DNA from 4 places in the Paenisporosarcina sp. TG-14 genome. Region 3 is predicted to be linked to each of the others. Evidence: riboswitches for the same ligand, from Rfam matches in the RefSeq annotation. Region 3 holds a riboswitch; each other region holds the start of a gene.

The links. A riboswitch is a leader RNA that binds a small molecule or an ion and turns the genes downstream of it on or off. The one in region 3 is predicted to bind S-adenosylmethionine.
Region 1: linked by a shared signal. The riboswitch ahead of C406_RS0106575 (methionine ABC transporter ATP-binding protein) and the one ahead of C406_RS0104895 (PLP-dependent aspartate aminotransferase family protein) in region 3 are both predicted to bind S-adenosylmethionine.
Region 2: linked by a shared signal. The riboswitch ahead of C406_RS0117600 (methionine ABC transporter ATP-binding protein) and the one ahead of C406_RS0104895 (PLP-dependent aspartate aminotransferase family protein) in region 3 are both predicted to bind S-adenosylmethionine.
Region 4: linked by a shared signal. The riboswitch ahead of C406_RS19575 (thiolase family protein) and the one ahead of C406_RS0104895 (PLP-dependent aspartate aminotransferase family protein) in region 3 are both predicted to bind S-adenosylmethionine.

The regions. Positions count from the first base shown of each region.
Region 1 covers NZ_AMGD01000019.1:20,032-26,083, reverse strand. Annotated here, with positions in the region: gene C406_RS0106585 (MetQ/NlpA family ABC transporter substrate-binding protein) at 1-540, opposite strand, end outside; gene C406_RS0106580 (methionine ABC transporter permease) at 560-1,210, opposite strand; gene C406_RS0106575 (methionine ABC transporter ATP-binding protein) at 1,224-2,252, opposite strand; SAM riboswitch class I at 2,405-2,520, opposite strand; gene C406_RS0106570 (MerR family transcriptional regulator) at 2,865-3,248, shown strand; gene C406_RS19355 (acyl-CoA dehydrogenase family protein) at 3,245-3,976, shown strand; gene C406_RS0106560 (NERD domain-containing protein) at 4,144-4,899, shown strand; gene C406_RS0106555 (hypothetical protein) at 5,055-5,582, shown strand; gene C406_RS20680 (hypothetical protein) at 5,738-5,890, shown strand.
Region 2 covers NZ_AMGD01000081.1:23,581-29,632, reverse strand. Annotated here, with positions in the region: gene C406_RS0117615 (pyridoxal phosphate-dependent aminotransferase) at 273-1,457, opposite strand; gene C406_RS0117610 (carbon-nitrogen family hydrolase) at 1,542-2,336, shown strand; SAM riboswitch class I at 2,417-2,525, shown strand; gene C406_RS0117600 (methionine ABC transporter ATP-binding protein) at 2,814-3,827, shown strand; gene C406_RS0117595 (methionine ABC transporter permease) at 3,817-4,488, shown strand; gene C406_RS0117590 (MetQ/NlpA family ABC transporter substrate-binding protein) at 4,507-5,337, shown strand; gene C406_RS0117585 (iron-containing alcohol dehydrogenase family protein) at 5,353-6,052, shown strand, end outside.
Region 3 covers NZ_AMGD01000012.1:10,049-16,100, forward strand. Annotated here, with positions in the region: gene C406_RS0104890 (LLM class flavin-dependent oxidoreductase) at 13-1,392, shown strand; SAM riboswitch class I at 1,550-1,660, shown strand; SAM riboswitch class I at 1,811-1,922, shown strand; gene C406_RS0104895 (PLP-dependent aspartate aminotransferase family protein) at 2,068-3,867, shown strand; gene C406_RS0104900 (aliphatic sulfonate ABC transporter substrate-binding protein) at 3,901-4,887, shown strand; gene C406_RS21325 (hypothetical protein) at 5,003-5,257, shown strand; gene C406_RS19295 (ABC transporter permease) at 5,254-5,829, shown strand; gene C406_RS0104910 (ABC transporter ATP-binding protein) at 5,843-6,052, shown strand, end outside.
Region 4 covers NZ_AMGD01000040.1:18,200-24,251, reverse strand. Annotated here, with positions in the region: gene C406_RS0112255 (AMP-binding protein) at 1-1,384, opposite strand, end outside; gene C406_RS21060 (hypothetical protein) at 1,384-1,743, opposite strand; gene C406_RS19575 (thiolase family protein) at 1,716-2,549, opposite strand; SAM riboswitch class I at 2,711-2,815, opposite strand; gene C406_RS0112245 (HAMP domain-containing sensor histidine kinase) at 3,084-4,442, shown strand; gene C406_RS0112240 (response regulator transcription factor) at 4,459-5,130, shown strand; gene C406_RS0112235 (F510_1955 family glycosylhydrolase) at 5,142-6,052, shown strand, end outside.

The sequences.
Region 1 (6,052 bases), on a different contig from region 3:
TGCTTCGATTTTTAAATTTTTCGGGTTGTCTTTAATTTTGTCCATTGCGCCAATTCCTACGAAGTCATCTGTTAATGTGATTAAACCAGCTTCTTGCATAAGGAGTAAAGCACGACCGAAGTTTGTTCCTTCGTTTGGTAAAGCAATTGTTGCGCCGTCTGGAAGATCTTCAAGTGTTTTGTGCTTTTTTGAATGAATGGCCATTGGTGCTATTACTGTTGAACCAATTGCTTCTAAATCTAAACTTTGAGCTGTTTTAAATTCGTCAAAGTAAGAGATAGTTTGGAATGCATTTGCGTCGAGTTCGCCTTCATCTAATGCGATGTTTGGTTGAACGTAATCGTTAAATGTAACAAGTTCAATATCCAAACCTTGGTCTTTTGAAATATCTACGATGTAATCCCATGTACGTGTGTCGCCGCCACTTACGCCGACTTTTACTTTAGTTAAGCCTTCTTCAGCGTTAGCTTCTTCTTTATTGCCACAAGCTGCAAGTAATCCTAGTGTTAAAACTAATAGTATCAATATAAATTTTTTCATTTTTTCCTACCTCCAATAGTTATCTTCTTCTTATTTTTTTTGAAACCATGTTTCCACCTGATTGTAGTAATTGAACGATGATGACGAGTGCCGCAACAGTGACAAACATGGTCATGGTGTCAAAGCGCTGGTATCCATAGGTCAATGCTAAGTCACCAACACCACCAGCTCCAACGGCTCCGGCCATTGCAGATGCTCCAACTAAGCCAATGGTTGCAGTAGTAAAGGTTAGGATTAGTGAGCTCAATCCTTCTGGTATTAAAAATTTAAAGATGATTTGAGGAACTGTTGCACCCATAGACTGAGCGGCTTCAATAATTCCTTTATCGACTTCAAGTAGTGAATTTTCGACGAGTCGAGCAATGTACGGTGCTGCATAAAAGACGAGTGGTACGATTGCTGCGGTCGTCCCAATGGCTGATCCAACAATAAATCTAGTTAGTGGAATAATTGCGACGAGTAGAATGATGAATGGGACGGAACGCAAAATGTTGATAATAGGATTTAAGATATTGAAAATCCATTTGTTTTCTAAGATATGTCCTTTTCGTGTGATGACGAGCAATATACCTAGTGGCAAACCGATAAGTGCTGAGAAAAGAAGTGATATCGCGACCATGTAAAGTGTGTCGCCAAAAGCAACCAGTAGTTGCTCTGCTGTAATTTCCATTCCCCATAATGTGTTACTCATGTAGGTTCACCTCCTGAACGATAAACCCTTCGTCTCTGATGTATATTAATGCTTCTTGAATCTCGTTTTGATCACCGGTAACTTCAATAATTAAGTTACCAAATGGCGTTTCTTGAATTTCCGAAATATTTGCTGAGAGAACACTTAAGTGCACATCGTATTTCTTCGCAACTGTCGATAACAATGGTTTACTCGAGGTGCTGCCAACAAAGTTTATTTTCCAAATAATCGGATGCTTGTTGGAACTGAGCGCATCGCTGCGAACGCTTTGTGGAATCTCATCATGAATCACCGTACGAACGAAATTTTTAGCAATTTCAGTTTTAGGTGATGCGAAGATATCAAATACCGAACCTTGCTCAACCACGAGGCCACCTTCCATTACGGCCACTTTGTTACAAATTTCTCGTATCACTGACATTTCATGAGTAATGAGAAGGATTGTGATGTTGTATTGTTTGTTAACTTTTTTAAGAAGTTGCAATACAGCACTTGTTGTTTGTGGATCGAGTGCTGAAGTTGCTTCATCACATAGTAAAATGGATGGGTTTGTAGCAAGTGCTCGGGCGATACCGATCCGCTGTTTTTGACCTCCCGATAATTGTTCAGGGTAGTTTTTTGCTTTATCATCTAAACCAACAAATTCGAGTAGTTCTTCTACACGTGTTTTAATTTCTGGTTTAGATGTACCCGATAACTCGAGAGGGATAGCAACGTTGTCAAATACAGTTTTGGAATTGAGAAGGTTAAAATGTTGAAAAATCATACCGATTTTTTTCTTCTCTGCTCGTAGTTGCTTTGGTTTAAGTTGCGTTAGTGGTTGCCCGTTAACGAGAACTTGACCAGTTGATGGTCGCTCGAGTAGGTTAACTAGTCGAATGAGTGTGCTTTTTCCGGCACCACTGTAGCCAACAACTCCAAAAATGTCTCCCTTTTCAACAGTTAGGTCAATGCCTTTTAACGCTTCAACCGTTTGCTTTTTAGTTTGAAATGATTTTGTTACTTGTTGAAATTCAATCACATGTGTCGCCCCTTTCTTGGTGAAATTCGTTAACTTTGAGTAGGGAGGGAGAAGGCAATAAAAAATGCCCCTTCTGTCGTTAGACAGAAGGGGCATACGAATGCGAAATAAAATGCGGACACAAATCCACAGGAAATTAGCTCGAATACTCCTTCTTATCTATCGAACAAATAATTGTTCGCTGGAATTAGCACAGTATTTTCACGTAAAGTAAAAACCCGCTGCTGAGGTATCATAGGGCCAGGCCCTCCACATCTCTTGATAAGAATTAACGCATATTTAATTATGTTGTTTACTATAACTTCATTGTATTAGCTTGTCAACTGGATGATTAGTAATCGGTATAGATAGATTTCATTAGAGGTAAGACCATATAAAACTAAAAAGAAAGTCCGATTTTCAATAGAGAAATACTGGAAGTTGAACTGTGTCATCTGAACATAATTGCTAAAAGTAAGTATAGAGAGTAAAAGGTCTGCCGTATTTAACAACGGCCGTCTTTCTTCTATATAAAGGGCAGAACATTCTTCTATTCTTCAAATATAAGCTTGTAATTAACGTTAACGTAAATGATAAAATAATTTAAAACATGCGAGTAAAGGAGGAGTTAGTGTGAAGAGTATTGCCGATGTGGCGAGAGAGTTTGGGGTAACTACTAGAACGATTCGTTATTATGAGGAGCTTGGCTTGTTAAACCCTAAGCGGACAGAAAGCAATATTCGTGTCTTTAAACCATCTGATTGTGCAAAGTTAAAGTTAATTGTTCGTGGCAAGCAATATGGATTTAATTTGGAGGAAATCAAAGAAATGGTATTGTTATTTGATCAAGATCGAACGGGTGTAAGACAGCTAGAGCGAACTATTGAATACGGAAATAAACGGTTAGCTGAAATTGCTGTTAAGATTCACGATTTACAAGAGATGAAGTCAGAAATAGAGTTGCTGCATCATCAATTTTCGGAAAAACTATTAAACATAAAGGGGAATAGACAATGAACTTATCTAATGAGGCTTCCGATTATGCACATCAACGAGATGCATTCGGTCATAAACTTATAGCTTTTCCAATGGTGCAAGATACGTTAGGAAAATTAACTGCAAAAATGGAAGTTGAACTTGCGACTGTCTTTGATTTAATTACGTTATATGACCGTGTGGTTGCCAAAGAAGCATGTGAAGAAGAACTAATATTGAATCGATTATTTATTGCAATCATGAAAAAAGAATCAGCTGAACAAGCGATATATTTTTCCCATGAAGCTATTGAAATGCATGGAGGAAATGGTTACATCGAAGATTTTGTGACCCCACGATTGCTAAGAGATGCACAAGTGTTAACCGTGTGGGAAGGTACTGCAAACATATTAGGTTTAGAGTTTGTAAGATTAGTAAGAAAATTTAATGCACATACATTATTTATATCATCAATGAAATTACGACTCGAAAAAGTATCAAAGAGTACTTTAAAACCAATAGTTGTAAAAGTATTGGATGAATTACAAATTGACCTAAATATATTTACTTCTTTAGAAGAAGACATGCAAAAGTTTGAAGCTAAAGCAATGGCTCAGCGGATGGCTGTCGTTTATGAAAGTGTTATAGCGCTTGAAATGGCTGAGGTAACTGGAGAACATATGGCTCTTTTAGCTGATATTTACTTGGAAACGTCCTGGGGTTTGCGAAAACTCGGGGATCCCATGAAAACTTGTCAATTATTTAAGTAAATATATTAGAAGATTCACTTTAAATTCTAAAAGTAAAATATTCGGTATATAGTAGACTACAATAATATCAAATTAATGGAAGTAAAGATTAGTTTTAATTGTGAAATAACCAAAAGAAGGCTACCACAAATTCCCTTTTTGTGAGAGGATTAGTTCACATAATAAAGATGGGGGTGCCTATAGCGATGCTATTTCCAATATTATTAATTTTACTTATCATTGGATCGGCTGTATTGAAATCTCCAAAAGTGAAAGGTTTTTTGGGGGAATTAAGTGTAAGAATCATATTAAAGAAGTTGAAAAAAGAAGAGTTTGAAGTTCTTCATAACATTATGTTGGAGAAAGATGGGAAGACTACTCAAATTGATCATGTAATCATAGGACGGACAGGAATATTTGTTGTGGAAACGAAGAACTATAAAGGATGGATTTTTGGTTCAGAACATAGCAAGTTTTGGACACAAACCATATTCAAGAGTAAAAAGAGGTTTCAAAATCCAATTCACCAAAATTATGGTCACATCAAGTTTTTGGAACACCATCTACAAGATTATTCTGGACCATTCTTTTCAATCGTTGCATTTAGCAAGAGAGGAACGCTTAAGAAAATTGATATTATATCTGAGGATATCCACGTGGTACATTCACAACAATTGCCGAGGGTAATAAACTCGAAAACAGTAGTGGGCATGTCAACTGATTCTGTTCATAGAGTGGCTGAAATGATTCGAAACGCAAATTGTATGAATAAAGAATTAGCAAAAAAACATGTGCAAACGATAAAACAAGAGAGAAAAATTAAAGATGACAAATTAGAGCAAAACATGTGCCCTAAATGTGATAATGAACTAATTGAGAAATCAGGAAAGAATGGCAAGTTTACTAGTTGTAGTCAATATCCAAAATGTAGGTATACCATTTAAAGAGTGGTATACCTTTTTAATTGGATGGAAATATAATAATCTGAAAAATAAAATGTTTAAAAAATGAAGAATGCGGATATTATATTACAATACATATAAAAGACTAGCTCTGATAAGTATAAACGCAGATTCATAATTTAAGGGGAGTTTAATAAATGGTGAATTCAATTTCACAAATTAAAATAAATAGTGATGAATTTAATTGGAAGAATAAAGAAGGAGTATTGAACTTCAATGATGAGCCTTCTATCATTGTGTGGAATAAAACTCTTGAGATCTTAATAAAGACATTAGATGAAGTTGCAGGTATAGAGAAAAGTAATGAAGTTCTTGAAATCTTTGGTTATCGTTTAGGCTATCTGGTCAGCCAATCCTATGCAGGGCGAAGTGATTTAGAAAATATCTTAATTGAATTCAGCGATTTTCACCGCAATGCAGGGTGGGGCAATGTTAAAATTACCATGTTTTCTAAACAAGAAAAACGGATTGAGTTGGAATTACACAATAGTTGGGAAGACCATGTGTTTAAGTCGCTTAATAAAGAACAAAAATGCATTATCTTACCAATTTTTTGGGTAGGTTTTATGAGTGCTTTGATGAAAGAAAATATGAGTTGTTCAATTTCGAAGAATACTAAAAATGGGATAGAATTTAACGAACTTCAAATTTTCGTGAAAGACTAGAGTTTATTTTTGACACCGAAATAAGATGAGAAGATAGATTTTTTTAGTCTATACCACTATTCACCAATATAATTATTTAATCTTTATGTTATAAGTTTGTTCATTTAGGAGAGAACAACAAAGACATGAATTTTAAATGGAGAGGTGGATGTAAAATGAATGAAACACATGACGAAAAGCAACCTAAGAACCAACCTGTAAATGCTCAAATTCAACAACCAGAAAAGTTAAGCAAGGAAGAAAAAGAAATTCTTCAAGTACGTGATGGTCAACATAATCATAATGTAGATGAACGTGGCGGATTTTAGTTGCTGGTCATGAATAGAGAGGAAAACCACTACTGCTACTAATAGAAGCCACTAAAAAACCTACGTTTTTAAAATTGTAAGTGTGTATAAATTGAAAAAGGTAACATTTCGTTAGATTTTGAACGAAATGTTACCTTTTTCTTTCGTATTACTTACTCTGCA
Region 2 (6,052 bases), on a different contig from region 3:
GGGTCTCCTCCTGTGAGAGTAGGATGTCGTTAGGCAAATAAAAAACCGATACCTGTAAAATGGTTATCGGTTTTTTATTTTTTTCGAGTTTTAATAGACGTGTGTGTGAAAGAGAAGGAATAAAGAGTTAGGGAAAAAAAGTGCTGAATCTAAATATCTGGCTGACTAAGTTGACTAGGCTATGAAACGTGATTGACCGGTAAATTTTCATAATAGAAAATATCCTTCAAAAATAGTCTTATTAAATCAAATGGACTTAAAATTGGATATTGTTACTCATTCGTCATATCCTTATTAAAAATGCCTAATCTCCCTATGCGCTCAATCGCTTCTTCTAAACGATGTTCATCTACTAATAATCCAACGCGAATATAGCCTTCTCCAAATTCACCAAAGCCAATTCCGGGTGCTACGGCTACGTCTGCTTCACTTAACAGTTTATCTGCGAAGTTCTGGCTTGTGTACCCTTTTGGGACGTTTAGCCAAGCAAAGAATGATCCTCTAGGAGCTTCTACTTTCCATCCGATGCGATTGCATGCAGAGATTAGCGCATTTCGACGTTTTTCGTAGTTATTTACAAAAGTAGTCACACATTCTTGATTTCCATTTAATGCAGCTACCGCGGCATGTTGTACGGCGGGGAATAGACTGACAAACATATGGTCTTGAATCACGTTTATTGCATCAATTATTTGTGAATTGCCGATAGCAAAACCGATACGCCAACCGGCCATATTGAATGTTTTAGACATTGTGTACATTTCAATGCCAACGTCTTTTGCACCTTTTGCTTGTAAATAACTTACTGGCTTAACTCCATCAAATCCAACGGCTCCATAGGCAAAATCATGGCATATAGCGATTTCGTTTTCTTTGGCAAATGCCACAGTGTCATTGAAAAAATTAAGGTCCGCAATCGCTCCTGTAGGATTATTTGGATAGTTAAGATACATGAGTTTTGCTCGTTTTTTACTCTCTTCAGAGAGCGCTCCATAATCGGGTAAAAAGTTATTTTCAGCGATAAGTGGTAACGTTTCAAGTTGAACGTCGGCTAATACGACTCCTGACAAATAGTCTGGATAACCAGGGTCTGGTAGCAACATCCAATCGCCAGGATTTAACACGGCCATTGGCAATTCAACAAGGCCAATTTTCGTTCCAGATAAAATAGCTACTTCCGTTAATGGGTCGATGTCTACATTGTATTCACGTTTATAAAAATTAGCAGCAGCTTCTTTCAATTCGCTAATTCCTCGGAACGGCGAATATTTATGGGTAGTTGGGTTTTCAACAGCTTCTTGAAGTGCTTTTACGATATGTAAAGGGGTAGGTTGATCAGGATTACCTTGACCTAGGTTGATCACATCGCGTCCTTGAGCAATAGCATCTCCTGTTTTTTGCACTAGAGAAGCAAAAAATTGTGGAGGTAATTGTTTTAGTTTTTTTGAAAGTTTCATGGCAGTTCCTCATTTTCTGAAATAGTTGCAATCGTCTGCCAAATCTTATAACCTTTTGTGTATATTGTCTATAGGAGGTGTACCATGAAAATCGCATGCATTCAACTCAACGTTGCGTTTGCCGATCCCGATAAAAATTTTCATAACGTCCAAATGTTAATTGAAAAAGTCGTAAATGAAGGTGCAGAGCTCGTTGTTTTACCTGAAATGTGGAATACTGCATATGCATTAAAAGAATTAGAGCAACTTGCTGATTTCGAAGGGAAACGAACGAAAAAGTTTCTTTCTGAACTGGCGCGTTTACATCACATCCACATCGTAGGTGGTTCGGTTTCTACGAAAAAAGGAACTAACTTCTACAACACCATGTATGTATTTACGAACGATGGTAAACTTGTTGCAGAATATGATAAAGCGCATTTATTTCGTCTGATGGATGAACATCTTTATCTACAAGCAGGAAATAAGGAAAATGTGTTTTATTTAGGTTCCATTCAAGCCGGAGGACTCATATGTTATGACTTAAGGTTTCCTGAATGGTTACGGGCACACGCATTAGCGGGGGCGAAGGTGTTATTTATTCCAGCACAGTGGCCAGAGTCTCGTATTGATCATTGGAAGATCTTACTGCAAGCACGTGCAATTGAAAATCAATGTTTCGTGATCGCTGTGAATCGAACTGGTAGTGATCCAAATAATCATTTTAATGGACAATCGATGATTATTGCACCTTGGGGTAAAATCTTGTGGACTGGTGCTGAACAAGAAGAGTACGCAGTGATTGATGTTGATTTTTCGGAAGTTGAAGAAGTGCGTAAACGTATACCTGTTTATGAAGATCGTAGACCAGCACTTTATAATTCATTATTTGAAAAGTGAAAATTTTATTCAAAAAGTGTTTGACACTTGTCGAAAAACAACGTAGTATTTGGTTTCAGCAACAAAACAACTACATACGGAATTTATCAAGAGAGACTGAGGGATAGGCCCTATGACGTCCGGCAACCTCCAGCACGAGCTGGGAAGGTGCCAATTCCTACAGAATGAAATCATTCTGAAAGATAACCAAAATCCAATTTTCGGTGCCTCTTTCTTTATGAAGGGGGCTTTTTTGCGGGGTAAGAAAGTAAAAGTTTTGCTTCAGGTCCTCAGTCGAAAGAAAGGCTTTCGTATCGATTCTTCGGACCTGTGTCAATCTAGCAGCTTTACGTTTTTCTTGGTTAATAAAGTATAAGTTCGATAAATAAAGTTTATTTATCGAATTAAACATATACAGCTCGCATATCCGCTTAAGAAAATCTTTATTGACTTTCAAATCGAGGTATAGTGACGCTTTTGGTGAAAAGGGGCTTTGTGATGATAAGAATTAAAGAGTTGACTAAAGAATACACAACAAAAAAAGGTCCTGTAATTGGTGTTAATCAAGTAAACCTCACGATCTCTAAAGGGGAAGTGTTCGGGATTGTCGGATATTCAGGAGCCGGCAAGAGTTCATTGCTACGCTGTATCAACTTACTTGAACGACCTACGGGTGGCAGTATTGAAGTAAACGGGCGTGACCTGACAAAATTAAAAGGTGAGGAATTACGAAAAGCACGATTGAAAATCGGTATGATTTTTCAACACTTTTACTTAATTAGTCAAAAGACAGTAGCCGAAAACATTGCATTTGCATTGAAAGCTGCAAGTACTCCGAGAGAGAAAATTGCAATTCGTGTTGTGGAATTGCTTGAGATGGTTGGTTTAACAGATAAGAAAGATGTGTATCCAGCTCAACTAAGTGGAGGACAAAAACAACGTGTTGGCATAGCCCGTGCATTGGCAAATAATCCGGCCGTGTTATTGTGTGACGAAGCTACTTCAGCACTCGATCCAAACACAACATTATCCATTTTACGGTTACTCAAAAAAATCAATCGCGAATTAAATATCACGATTGTGTTAATCACGCATGAAATGAATGTGGTAAAAGAAATTTGTGATCGCATGGCAGTTATGCAAGATGGTCGTGTCGTAGAAGAGGGGGATGTGTATGACATCTTCTCAAACCCTGTAACGGATTTGACGAAAGAATTTATTAGCAGTGTTGTATCGTTTGATGTGCCTCAGTCAATATTAGACGCTTGTAAAGGTCGACTCGTGAAGGTTTTATTTAGAGGAGATGTTGCAGGTGAGGGAATTATAGCAGATACAGTTAAGCAATTTGATATAAAAGCGAACTTCCTACATGGTTCGATTGAATACATTCAAGAAAGACCACTTGGTTTGTTTTTGATGGAAATAAAAGGGGAACCAGATGATGTTACGAGGGCTATCACATATATGGAAGGCCGAGGAGCGCAAGCGGAGGTGATTAGAAATGGGCTTTGATTTTCAGCATATGATAGAACTTGGACCAGATATTATGAAAGCATTTGGACAAACGATGCACATGATCGGAATCTCACTGACGGTTGCCATTATTATAGGATTACCACTGGGGATCGTACTTTTCATTACTGATCGGGGAGTATTCTTAGAAAATAGATTTGTGAAATCGACGCTTGGTTTTGTATCCAATATGGTACGTTCCATTCCGTTTATTATTTTGTTAGTAGCACTTATTCCTTTAACTAAATTACTCGCAGGCACTATTATTGGACCAGGAGCAGCAAGTGTTTCCTTGTCCGTTGCGGGCATTCCATTTTTCGCTCGAATCATCGAAACGTCTTTACGTGAAATTGATAAGGGTGTCATTGAAGCGGCTATTGCAGTAGGCGCAACACCTTGGATGATTATCAAGGATGTCTTATTACCAGAAGCAAAATCGAGCATTGTGCAGGGGATTACATTAACCGTCGTTAGTCTGATTGCCTATTCTGCAATGGCGGGTGTAGTAGGCGGTGGCGGTATTGGTGACTTAGCCATTCGCTTTGGTTATTACAGGTACGACAATACAATCATGATTGTCACGATTGTTATATTAATTGTTCTCGTTCAAATCATTCAATTAATAGGTGACTGGACGTCTAAAGCAATAGATAAAAGATAATAGAGGAGAGAAATGAACATGAAAAAAGGATTATTTACAATTATCTTAGTTATCTTAATGACAGTACTTGCAGCTTGTGGTGGGGATAAGGAAGCGGGTACAGATACAGCAGATGAAAAATCTGTTAAGTTAGGCGGAACAGCTGGTCCTTACAGTGATATGTTAAACAAAGCGATTAAACCAGCTTTAGAAGAAAAGGGATATAAAGTTGAGATTATAGAATTTAGTGATTATATTCAACCAAATAACGCATTAGATAATGGAGATATTGATGCGAACCTTTTCCAACACTCAATTTATTTAGAGAATTTCTCGAAAGAAAACAATATGGACTTAACTGGTCTTTTAACAGTGCCGACTGCACCAATGGGCATTTATTCAAATAAATTCGAGTCAATTGAAGAGATCGAAGAGGGTGCTACGATTGCGATACCAAATGATCCAGTAAACGCAGCACGTACTTTCTTAGTCCTACAAGACCATGACTTAATTGAATTAGATTCAAGTTCAGAGCCATTAACAGTTTCTGAAAAAGATATCAAAACGAACACGAAAAACTTAGTGTTCCAACCAATTGAAGCAGGTGGGTTGCCTCGTGCTGTAGAAGGTTCCGACTTAGCTGCAGTTCCAGGAAACTTCGCTTTAGCAGCAAAAATGGATTTATTGGATGCTTTAGTTCTTGAAGATATGCCAGATCAATACCGTAACTTAGTTGCCGTAAAGACTGAAAACAAAGATTCACAACTTGCGAAAGACTTAGTTGATATCGTAGAGTCACCAGAATTTGAAGCAATAATCGACAAGGATTTTGTAGGATTCGGTAAGCCAGAGTGGATGGAAAACCGTTAAGAGAGAAGGGTAATTGTGAAAGATATCATCGTTCGTGGGGCGCCAGCTGAATACGTATGTAAAAGTGGAGTGCTAGATGAACTTGAAAACAAATTACTGATTAGAAACATTAACCGTGTGCTCATTGTCTCGGGTGTGAAATCATGGAATGCGGCTAGCCACTATTTACCTAATCTGAAAAATATCCATGTGACACATATCTTCTATCACGGAGAATGTTCACTCACTGAAATTACTAGAGTGGCTAATTTAGCACAATTCAATATAGTAGATGCCATAATTGGTGTAGGTGGCGGAAAAGTGTTAGATGTGGTTAAAGCAGCAGCTTGTATAAGTGAAACGAAGGCAATCTTAATTCCAACGCTTGCTTCAAACTGTGCACCATGGACACCTTTAAGTGTAATTTATACAGATGAAGGTAAGATGACTCATTATGATGTGTACCCAATGAGTGTCGACATTCTACTCATAGAGCCGAGAATTTTAGTGGAAGCTCCCATTCCACTTCTCATTGCAGGTATCGGGGACACAATTGCCAAGTGGTATGAGGCAGATGTGCAAATTAGTAAATTAACTGATCCCTCTGTTGCACTTAAAGTCGCACATCATACAGCGAAACTGTGCGCGAATGAAATGTTCGAGAATGCACAACAGGCTATTCGTGATGCAAAAGAACAGAAATTGTCGAATGCGTTTCTCAAAGTAGTCGAATCGA
Region 3 (6,052 bases):
GGAGGAATCATATTGGGAAAACGAATTTACTTGAATGCGTTTGATATGAATTGTGTAGGTCATCAATCACCAGGACTTTGGAGTCATCCAGAGGATCAATCCCACAGATATTGTGATTTGGATTACTGGGTCAAGTTAGCTAAATTATTAGAAAAAGGAAAGTTTGATGGGATTTTCTTGGCAGATGTACTGGGCTATTATGATGTTTACAACGGTAGCAAAGATGTTGCTGTAGAACAGGCTATTCAAGCCCCAGCTAATGATCCCATGTTATTGATTCCTGCCATGGCTTACGCAACGAAACACCTAAGTTTTGGACTAACTTATTCACTCACATACGAGCAACCATATATGTTGGCAAGAAGGTTTTCGACGTTAGATCATCTTACTAAAGGGAGAATAGCTTGGAACATTGTGTCCTCTTATTTAGAGAGCGCAGCAAAAAACTTTGGTTTAGAAGGTCAAATTCCACATGATAAGCGTTATGACATAGCTGAGGAATTTTTAGAGGTTAGCTATAAATTATGGGAAGGTAGTTGGGAAGAGGGTGCGGTATTACGTGATAAGAAAAATAAAATATACACAGATCCTAAAAAAGTACATACAATTAATCACGAAGGGGAATTTTTCAAAGTTCCTGGCGCCCATTTATGTGAGCCTTCTCCACAGCGGACACCTGTACTTTACCAAGCAGGTGCTTCTAAACGTGGAGCAGATTTTGCGGCTAAGCATGCTGAATGTGTTTTTACAGCAGGACCCACAACAGATGCAGTGAAAAAAGGTGTCAAAGAATTACGTGAAAAAACAAAAAAATTCGGTAGGAAACCAGATGATATTCTCGTGTTTACAGTGTTTACTGCTATCGTCGGTAAGACTGAAGAGGAAGCAAATAAGAAATATGAAGAATTAAAAAGTTATGTAAGCTATGAAGGTGCCTTGGCACTACTTGGCGGATGGACTGGAATTGATTTTTCAAAGTATGAACCAGATCAGACATTAGAATATATCGATAGTAATGCAATTCAATCTGCAGTCGAAGTATTCACGAAAGCTGACCCTGATCGCAAATGGACCATTCGAGAACTTGCTACTTTTGTAGGAATTGGAGGAAGAGGACCAGTTGCAGTTGGATCGCCTGAACAGATTGCTGATGAATTAGAGTATTGGATAAAAGAAACAGATGTTGATGGATTCAATTTAGCTTATACGCTCGCACCTGGAAGTTTTGAAGATTTTGTAGAACTTGTCATTCCGATTTTACAACAGCGAGGACTTGTTCAAACTGAATATGAAGAAGGAACATATAGGGAGAAGTTATATGGTAAGGGTCAGAGATATTTAAAAGAAAGTCACCCTGGTTCTGCTTATAAAAATCTTCACCAACATAATTAAAATATATGAAGTGACTGCTTTTATAGAAAATAATAATTATAATTTAAAATATAAATTATTGAAAATTTTCAAAAAAATAGTTGACATTAAATTCTGAATACAATAGAATCATCAACAAGCTAGTAAATTAAAAGTGTTTAAAAAATAAAATTGAATACTCTTATCCAGAGTGGTGGAGGGACTTGGCCCTGTGAAACCCAGCAACCATCAAGGAAATCCTTGAAAAGGTGCTAATTCCGGCAGGTTGTGTATACCTGCAAGATAAGAGGAGGACTAAAGACCTTCTCTATATTGAGGGTCTTTTTCTTTTTTATGATTTATTAGAAATTTTTTATGAATTGATTACTATTTGAAAAAGTGCTGACATAGTATAAGTTTATCAATTAAAGCATTAAAGCATTGCTAATTTAATAATTACTTCTTATCAAGAGTGGTGGAGGGACTTGGCCCTGTGAAACCCAGCAACCATCAAGGTAACCCCTTGAAAAGGTGCTAATTCCTGCGGATAGTTTATGTCTGCAAGATAAGAGGAGGAATAGAGACCCTCTTCTTATGAAGAAGGGTCTTTTGTGTTCCTTACAGAAAGTTTTAAGAAAACTTACACCTTTTCAAGAATTAAACCAAGTATCCCAATAAGATTACTGAAAATTATTTACATCCTAGGAGGAAAAACAAATGACAAATCAAAACGAAGGCTACGATTTAGAAACAATATTATTACATGGTGGTCAATCACCTGATCCAACCACAGGTTCTCGGGCAGTACCTATTTATCAAACTAGTTCTTATGTATTCCACAATACAGACCACGCACAAAGCTTATTCGCTTTAGATGAGCCCGGAAATATCTATTCTAGAATTGGTAATCCAACAGTCGATGTATTAGAAAAACGAATTGCACTTTTAGAAGACGGTGTAGCAGCAGTTGCGACTTCATCAGGAATGGCGGCTATTGCTTTGGCGGTAATGAATGTTGCGAGTGCAGGTGATGAAATTGTGGCTGCTTCCAGTCTTTATGGAGGAACATATAATTTATTTTCTACCACCCTTCCACGATATGGAATTACTGTTCACTTTGTAGATGCGACCGATCCGGAAAACTTCCGGAAGGCGATTACTCCGAAGACGAAAGCACTTTACGGAGAGATTATTGGAAATCCAAGCCTTCAAGTTTTAGATATTGAAAAAGTTGCAGATATTGCGCACGAGGCTGGAATTCCACTGATTATTGATAATACATTTGCGTCGCCATATTTGTGTAAGCCGATTACTTATGGAGCTGATATTGTTGTTCACTCAGCTACCAAATGGATTGGTGGTCACGGAACAACAATTGGTGGCCTTGTAGTAGATGGTGGACGGTTTAATTGGAACAGTGAAAAATTCCCAACATTCACAGAGCCGGATCGAAGCTATAACGGAATAAGATACGCTTTTGATTTTGGAACTCTTGCTTTTAGCACCAAGCTACGTGTACAGATGTTGCGAGATTTCGGTTCATGTTTGAGTGCACAAAGTGCATTCAATCTACTTCAAGGATTAGAAACATTGCATGTGCGTATTGAAAAACATAATAAAAATGCTCAGGAGTTAGCGGAGTATTTAGCTACACATCCGGGAGTAGAATGGATTTCATATCCTGGACTCGAAGACCATCCAGCACATGAATTAGCTCAAAAGTACTTGACGAATGGCTTTGGTTCAATCGTTAATTTTGGAATTAAAGGTGGTAGAGATGCAGGTAAGAAGTTAATTGACAATGTTGCCCTATGGTCGCATGTAGCAAATGTTGGTGACGCAAAATCATTAATTATTCATCCAGCTTCTACTACGCATCAGCAACTGAGCACAGAAGAACTTCAGTTGACAGGTGTTACCGAAGATTTAATACGACTTTCCATTGGAATAGAGTCGGTTCGCGATTTGAAGAATGATCTTGATCGGGCTTTGTTTGAAGCAACTGGGCTTGCACCAAATGGCCAAGAACAAATTGAAGTGGTTATTAATGATGAAAGTGTTATTCGATGGGCTTTGCAATCGCCAATAGTTCGTGAAATCGTAAATGGAAAAGAACAGCAGCGACAAAAGACATTAGCTGTTGTTGGTCTAAGCGGAAACCCTTCAAGACCTAGTAATCGTTTAGCAAGAAAAATGCAACGTCTTGGCTACAAAATCATTCCTGTTAATCCTGTTGAAAAGGAAGTTTTAGGAGAAAAGGCTTATCCCGATTTGACGTCAGTTCCAGGAACGATTGATATCGTTCAAGTATTCCGCAGCCCAGAGGCAGCAATTTCAGTTGCAAAAGAAGCCGCAGTTGTAAAACCAAGGATTTTTTGGTTGCAGGAAGGTGTTATTTCTCCAGAGGCGGCAACAATTGCAAAAGAGGCAGGACTAGATGTTATCCATAATCGATGTACATATAAAGAAGCACAACGATTAAGAGGGACGATTGTTACTTATGCTTGTGAAATTTAAGTCATTAATAAACAAAAAAAGGGGGAAGAATAAGTGAAAAAAATAGTACTAGGCTTTATAACAATTTTGTTGTTAGTAGTTATAACGGGGTGTTCAGACAATGCAAGTGGAGAGAAAAATGACAAACCGAAAAAAATCACGCTTGACTATGCTTATTATTCACCCACAAGTCTTATATTAAGAGAGTTTGGATGGGTAGAGGAGGAATTCAAAAAAGACGGAATTGAAGTTGAATTTGTTCTTAGTCAAGGCGGTAATAAGGCGCTCGAATTCCTAAATAGTAGCAGTGCTGATTTCGGTTCGACAGCAATAACTGCTGCATTGTTAGCAAAAGAAAAGGGATCGCCTATTGAAAGTGTTTATGTATTCTCTGAGCCTGAGTGGACTGCACTTGTGACGAATAAAGATTCCGAAATCAAGTCAGTGAAGGATTTAAAAGGAAAAAAAGTGGCGGCTACATTAGGATCAGAGCCTTATTTTTTACTTTTACGTGCTCTTAATGAAGAGGGATTAAGCTCAGATGATGTGGAAATTATTAATCTTCAACATGCGGATGGAGCAGTAGCTTTATCGACCAATCAAGTAGATGCATGGGCAGGACTTGATCCCCATATGGCAAAAGTTGAATTAACGACTGGTGCCGAATTGTTTTACCGTAACCCAGATTTTAATACGTATGGTGTTTTAAATGTACGTTCTGAATTTGCTGAAGAATATCCGGACGAAGTAGAGAGAGTAATAAAGGTATATGAAAAAGCGAGAAAATGGGCGATAGAGAATCCACAGAAAACAGCTGAAATTTTGGCTAAAGAAGCGAGCATCGATATTGATGTCGCATTAAAGCAATTGGAAAGAACAGATTACTCGAATTCACTACCGGGAAACGAACAGGTAGAAGCCTTACAATCTGTAGGTGAAGTACTTCAAAAAAATAATATTATTGATAAAAATGCTGATTTAGAGAAATTGATTGATGAATTAATTAATTCGGATTATGCCAACGAAGTAGTGAAAAATTAATCCAGGCAGTTCTCGTAAATATTTTTAATATATCTCTAGAACAACTTATACAACTTTAGAAAACAATAAGTGTAAGAAAAGAGCCTGAATCAAAATAAGAAAGGGGGTATGACGAATGAGCAGTAAAAGTGAACCTCTATCACAACGAGTCCAATGGAAAGTAAAAAACAGCATTCGTTTTCCAAAGAAACTGAAAGTGGCTTTATATGGAAGTGTCGTGCCTATTTTCTTATTGGCAGCATGGCAAATTCTAAGTGTGGTTGGTGTTTTAGAGAGGCACTTGATGCCACCGCCAACCCAAGTTTTAGAAAAAATAGTCAGCATGGTAGTTGATGGAACCTTATGGGGTCATATTGGAGTAACCATATGATTGGTTTTGCAATCGGTGTTGGATTTGCTGTTGTCATAGGGTCAATTGTTGGTTATCTAAAAAAAGCTGAACAATTAATGGACCCACTTATTCATGCATTTAGAGCGATTCCACCGCTAGCATTAGTTCCATTATTCATCTTGTGGATGGGGATTGGAGAATCTTCTAAAATTACCCTCATTGCGGTAGGTGTATTCTTTCCCGTGTATTTGAGTATTGTTTCTGGTATTCAAGGAGTAGATCGCAAGCTCATTGAGGTAGGGAAAATATATAATTTTACTCCACTCCAATTGGTCAGAAAAGTGATACTACCAGCATCTCTACCTTCTTTTTTTACAGGGATCAGAAGCGGACTCGGTCTTGGCTGGATGTTTGTAGTTGCTGCAGAACTTATGGGGGCAAGCAAAGGAATGGGTTATTTGCTTGTTGTTGGACAAAACACCTTCTCCCCTGACTTAGTTCTCGCGAGCATTTTCCTATTTGCGGTCTTGGGAAAACTAACAGACTCTGTTTTAAAAATTATTGAATCAAAAGCTCTTCATTGGCAGGACAGCTTCGGTAAGTTGAATTAAAGGAGTGAGACTTTTGCTTTCATTAAAAAATGTATCGCGAACTTTCAGTGAAGGTTCGGCAGGATTTAAAAATATAAGCTTTACTTCTGAAAAAGGAGAAATCATCGGACTGCTTGGTACTAGTGGTTGCGGAAAAAGTACATTACTAAGAGTACTTTCAGGTCTTGACCCTGAGTATACAGGCGCTGTGAAGATAGATGATGAATTGATTAAAGCCGTTCAT
Region 4 (6,052 bases), on a different contig from region 3:
CGATTGTGGCTGCCATTCCTGGAATTGGCCCATGAAAACCACATGGCTTTATCGGAATAGTCGGGTATGTGCCAAGAATTCCCCCTGACACTTCAGTTCCTCCCGAATAATTTATGATCGGGCATCTGCCTTTTCCTACATGATCTAAAAACCAAAACCATGCTTCCGCGTTCCATGGTTCTCCTGTTGACCCTAGTATCCTTAAGGATGGAAGTTGTGGTACTTGCGCTTCTTTCGTCATGAGCGAACGGATTAAGGTAGGCGAAACTCCGAAAGTCGTAATTTGATGGCGTTCAATGAGTTCCCATAATCGACCTTCATGAGGAAAATCAGGGCTACCTTCGTAAAAAACAACCGTCGTACCGTGAACCGCTGCGCCTAAGAATAGCCAAGGCCCCATCATCCAACCAAAGTCCGACAGCCAAAAGATTCGGTCGTCTTTTTTTATATCAAAACAGAAGTAAAGGTCAATTGCGCTTTTTAAAGGAAATCCTGTATGAGTATGGACAGTACCCTTTGGTTTGCCAGTCGTGCCAGAGGTATACATAATCATGAATGGATCATCTGCACGCAGTCTCTCTGTCTCCACAGTTTGATCTACATGTTTGTCAGTCAAGTCATGTAACCAAATATCTATGTCTTGATTCCAGTTAATATCTTGGTTTGTGCGATTAGCTACCACGACATGCTCAATAGTCGGCGCAAGTTTAACTGCACGATCTGCTTCAGCTTTCGTGTTTATCACTTTTCCACGACGATAAAAACCGTCAGCTGTAATCAACATTTTCGCCTGACTATCGTTTAACCGTAACGCCACAGATTCCGACCCGTAACCTGAAAACACAGGGATCACTATCGCACCAATCTTTGCGCAGGCGAATAATGAAATAGGCGCTTCTGGTATTGGCGGCAAATAAATACCAATTCGGTCGCCCTTTACAATTCCTAATGATATAAGGCCAGCCGCTAGCTCATTAACTTTTTTATTAAGTTCGTTAAAGGTATAAGAAACAGTGCTTCCATCTTCACCTTCCCAAATAAAAGCAAGATGATCGCCTCTGCCGTTGATAATTTGTTTCTCAATCGTATAGTGGACAAGATTTGTTTTTCCCTTACTGAACCACTCCGGAAAAGCTATCCCATTTTGCGTATTCAGCAACTCGGTATAAGGCTCGTGCCACGTTACATCGAGTTCATTAAGCAGACTTTCATAAAACCATTGCGGATCGCTAATTGATTTCTTATGAAGTTCTTCAATATCAGCTAATCCGTGTTTACTATTGAATAAAGTGATGTTCGCATTGTTAATGAGCGTGTCATCTGGATACCATGCAAGCTCCTGATTATTTAATGTATTGAATGCTTCTTTTACGTTCATTGTCATTATTGCCACCCCTTAGGTACTTCCACTAAAACTGCGGTGCCTTGACCGCCTCCTCCACATAGGGTTGCGATTCCTTTTCCGCCTCCACGTCTTTTCAACTCATGGATAAGCGTTAGTAGCAAGCGAAATCCTGTGCCACCTAAAGGATGACCGAGTTCAATTGCCCCTCCGTTAATATTCACTTTTTCAAAGGGGATTTTTAGTTTCTTACAGCTTGCAATGGCAACACTCGCAAATGCTTCGTTTATTTCAAAGAGGTCAATTTCAGCTAGTGTGTGACCCGTTTTCTCAAGTACTTTTTCAATGGCTTGTGCTGGCTTTAAATGTAGGCTTACATCTGGACTGCAATATCTGCCCAACCAATGATTTTAGCAAGTGGCGTCTGGCCGATTTTGTTAGCAAACGACTCACTCGCAACAATCCCCACACTTGCTCCATCAGACATTTGAGAAGCATTGCCAGCTGTAATCGTTCCATCTTCAAGAAAAACGGGTCTTAATCTTGATAATGATTCAAAAGAAGAATTTGGGCGAATCCCTTCGTCTTCGGTTACAATTCCTGTTTTTGTTGTTACTGGTATGATCTCGTTTTCAAAATACCCTTTAGTCACCGCTTTATATGCACGCTGTTGTGAGGCAAGTGCATACTCATCTTGCTCGTAGCGCGTAATCCCTAACTCCTTGTTAATGGTATCTGTCAGAACGCCCATCGATTCATCAGACAAAGAGCACCACAGTCCATCGTCAAGCGTGTCGCTAAATACTTCTTTTCCAAGCGTGATGTTTTTCCGTAAATTGGCGACGTGTGGGGCATTGGTCATCGAATCATACCCGCCCACAATGTACAACTGCCCTTCGTGTAAGGCGATTCGTCTGGCTGCATCCGATACCGAAACCAAGCCTGCTAGACACACATTATTTAGCGTGATAGCTGGTACGGATAAATCTACTCCGGCATCCACCGCTACCTTTCTCGCAGGATTCTGACCTTGCCCCGCCTGAATAACCTGAGCAAGTATAACGCCATCTGCATTTCTCGATTGTGGAACCCTTCTTAGTAGTTCCTCAACAGCCGCAGTTCCCAACTGTTTTGCTGTGATGCCTGAAAGACTCCCTTTAAATTTCCCAAATGGTGTTCGAACTCCTTCTAAAATAACAACAGACATATTCTTTTCCCCTTTCAATTTTCACAAGTTACTCTTCACTTTCATTTATCGACTGACACGGAATCACCAGGTTAGGATTGACATTAATATCATACAGACCCTCTTTTTGGGTACAAAAAAGCCCCTTTCACTTTGAAAGAGGCTACGGTTTCTAATAAATCGCCTTATCTTCCAGAATGACATCATTCTGCAGGATTTAGCACCGTTCCATATAGGAGGTTGCTGGACTTCACAGGGCCTGTTCCCTCAGTCGCTCTTGATAAGTTTCTATTAAATTGGTTAAATATTCTTTGTAGTTAGAATATTAAATCGCTTAGGTGTTAATGTCAATCCTTGTTTTTACAGTTTTTACATTAGTAAACGCTTACATCATTGACACTACTGTAAAGAAATTATTTTCTACTTATTTATTCCTGCCAGCACTAAACTCGAAAGTTAACTCTTACATTTATAGGGAAATCAAGTGTGTTCTGCACAGTTTTTTCATATTTATCGTGTACAATTAAACGCAGTTAGTTGAGGATGGTGTAAGAGATGAATCGTATTTCGATGAAGTTAGCGGCGTATTTTTTGTTAGCTGTGTTGATCTTAGAGGGATTAATGATGATTTACTTGCATCGCACGATTGTTCATGCACAAGAAGATGCCCAGTTTTCGCAGTTGCTTGAACGTGGGGCGAACCATCGCGATGTGTTGCAAGATTCTTATTCACAAGAAACATTGATGCATATTGAGCTGATGGAGTCGAGTCCAGAACGGCAAGTTGCAATTTTAGATTTGGATCGTCAGTGGACTGCAGGTTCAGATAGTTCGAAGGCTTTAGTCGATAATTTCCAACAAAATTTAACAGTCGCTCCTGCTCGTGATTCAGTTATCATTAATGATTGGCAACAGTACAACTACATTGTTACGTTACATCCATTTGAAGCGGAAAATGGTCAACGAGGTTCAGTTGTCATGTTTGAATCAAGTGAGTCACTTCATTCCCTTATGGAAAGATTAAATATACACTTTAGAATTGCAGGCTTGGCTAGTTTACTCATTTTGTTTGTGGTGTACGTAGGATTATCTCGTATTATTACTCGACCACTTATTCGTATGAAAGAAGCGACGGAACGACTAAGTACCGGAGATTTCCGAGTCAAGTTAACTCACCAAAGTCGAGATGAACTAGGTGAATTGTCAAAGTCGATTCAAAAATTAGCGGATGATTTAGAGCATACCAAAAAAGAACGTATGGAGTTTCTTGCAGCTATTTCACATGAATTACGAACTCCTCTCACCTATTTATCGGGATATTCTTCTGTCTTAAAGCGAGATGACCTATCCGCACAAGACCGACAGCGCTATGTGTCGATTTTAGAAGAAGAATCGACTCGTTTGACTGAACTCGTAAAAAATTTATTTGACCTGGCACAAATGGGCGAAACAACATTCACCATTTCAAAAGAAAGCGTCCAATCAAGCCCCTTTTTCTCTAATGTATTGCAACGTGTCGAACCTTCTTTTCAATTAGAAGAAAAGTATTTGCAGCTGTCGATTCGAGAAGAATTTGAGATGTTTGTAGACCCGGTTCGTGTCGAACAAATCGTCATAAATTTGCTGGATAATGCCCGTAAATATTCGCCTATAGGATCGACCACAAGGATGGATGTCTTTTTGCAAGATGGACAAACGGTCATTCGAATAGAAGACGAAGGGATAGGCATCCATCCACATAATTTTGAATTGATTTTTGAAAAACTTGTTCGGGTAGAGAAGTCTCGTTCTAGAGAATATGGTGGCGCTGGTCTTGGGCTAGCTATTGTCAAAGAGCTCGTTGACGCACATGGAGGACGTATTGAAGTGATTAGTGATGTAGGGAAAGGCAGTGTTTTCACTGTCATTTTGTAAGAAATCAGGTGAGTGAATGACAACGATTCTGTGTATCGATGATGAAAAGAGAATGTTGGAATTACTAGATTTATTCTTAACACCAAACGGCTTTCAATGTCTGATTAGCAATGATGGGCAAAAAGGATTACAGCTCCTCGATCTACATTCAGTTGATTTAGTCCTTCTTGATGTGATGATGCCTTTTATGAATGGTTGGCAAGTGTGTGAAGCCATTCGTCAAAAGTCTGATGTGCCCATTATTATGTTGACAGCTAGATCCGACAAGAGTGACGTAGTAAAAGGATTGCAAGCAGGCGCTGATGACTATATTATTAAACCGTTCGATGAACAAGAGCTCGTGGCACGTATAAATGCTGTACTAAGACGTTCTTCTTCTACAGACTCACCCATCTTGATTCGAGATGGTTTCATTTTGGATTTAGCTGCGTATACTTTTCGTATAAACGACCAAACGCTTACGCTAACCTTAAAAGAATTTCAATTGTTGGAGACATTTATGACGCATCCCACTAGAACCTATACGCGCGAACAATTACTTGCTGTCGTGTGGCCTGACCGGTCTCTCACAGAATTGCGTACAGTCGATTCACATATTCGGAATTTGCGTGATAAACTTAAAACAGCTGGGTTTCCAACGTCAGACTACATCGTGACAGTTTGGGGAATTGGCTACAAATGGAAGTAAAGGTGGATTATATGCAGAAAAAATTGAAATTTTTAGTCATCCTTTTTGTACTATTTCTGATCAGTGCATGTTCGAAAGAAGAAACATCTAATTTTACTTATGAAGCTATCGATGATTCCAATGTAATTGATCATATTCATGGTATCGGGTATCCAGCAAATGGAGATATATTACTTGTCGCTACTCATCAAGGACCCATCACATTTGATGGTGATACTTGGAAAAAATCAAATTCACAGAAAAATGACTACATGGGTTTTCAAGCGGTCAGTAAAGGATTTTATTCTAGTGGTCATCCTGAACCCGATTCTTCGCTAGAAGATCCCCTCGGTTTAGTGAAGAGTACTGATTTGGGAGAGAATATTGAGCAACTCGCATTTTATGGCGAGATTGACTTTCATTATTTAGCTGCTGGTTATGATACAAATCGAGTATACGTAATTAATCCTATGCCTGTTAAAGGATTAGAACCAGGTTTACATTATACAGATGACGATGGTGAATCCTTTGTTCAAAAAGCGATGAACGGGTTTGACTCACAAAAAGCGTCGAACTTAGCTGCACATCCTGAGGATAAGGACTTGGTTATGATTGGGTCAGACACTGGTCTGTCCGTGTCAACAAATGCTGGAGAAGATTTTTCTTCTAAATTAGTCGGTTCTTATGTCACCTATGTGACTATAGGAAAAGAAGTTGGCTATGTATCGAGAATTGAAGAAGAAAAAGTTGAGCTTGTGGCATTTGATTTAGATAATTATGAGGAAAACATACTTTCATTGCCTGAAATAGAGGGTGACAATCCAATCACCTTTATCACTGTTCACCCAATGGATGAGCAGGAACTGTCCATTGTTACGTTGCAAAATGATATTTATGTAACAAAGGATGGCGGCAAATCATGGACAGCTATCATGGAAAAAGG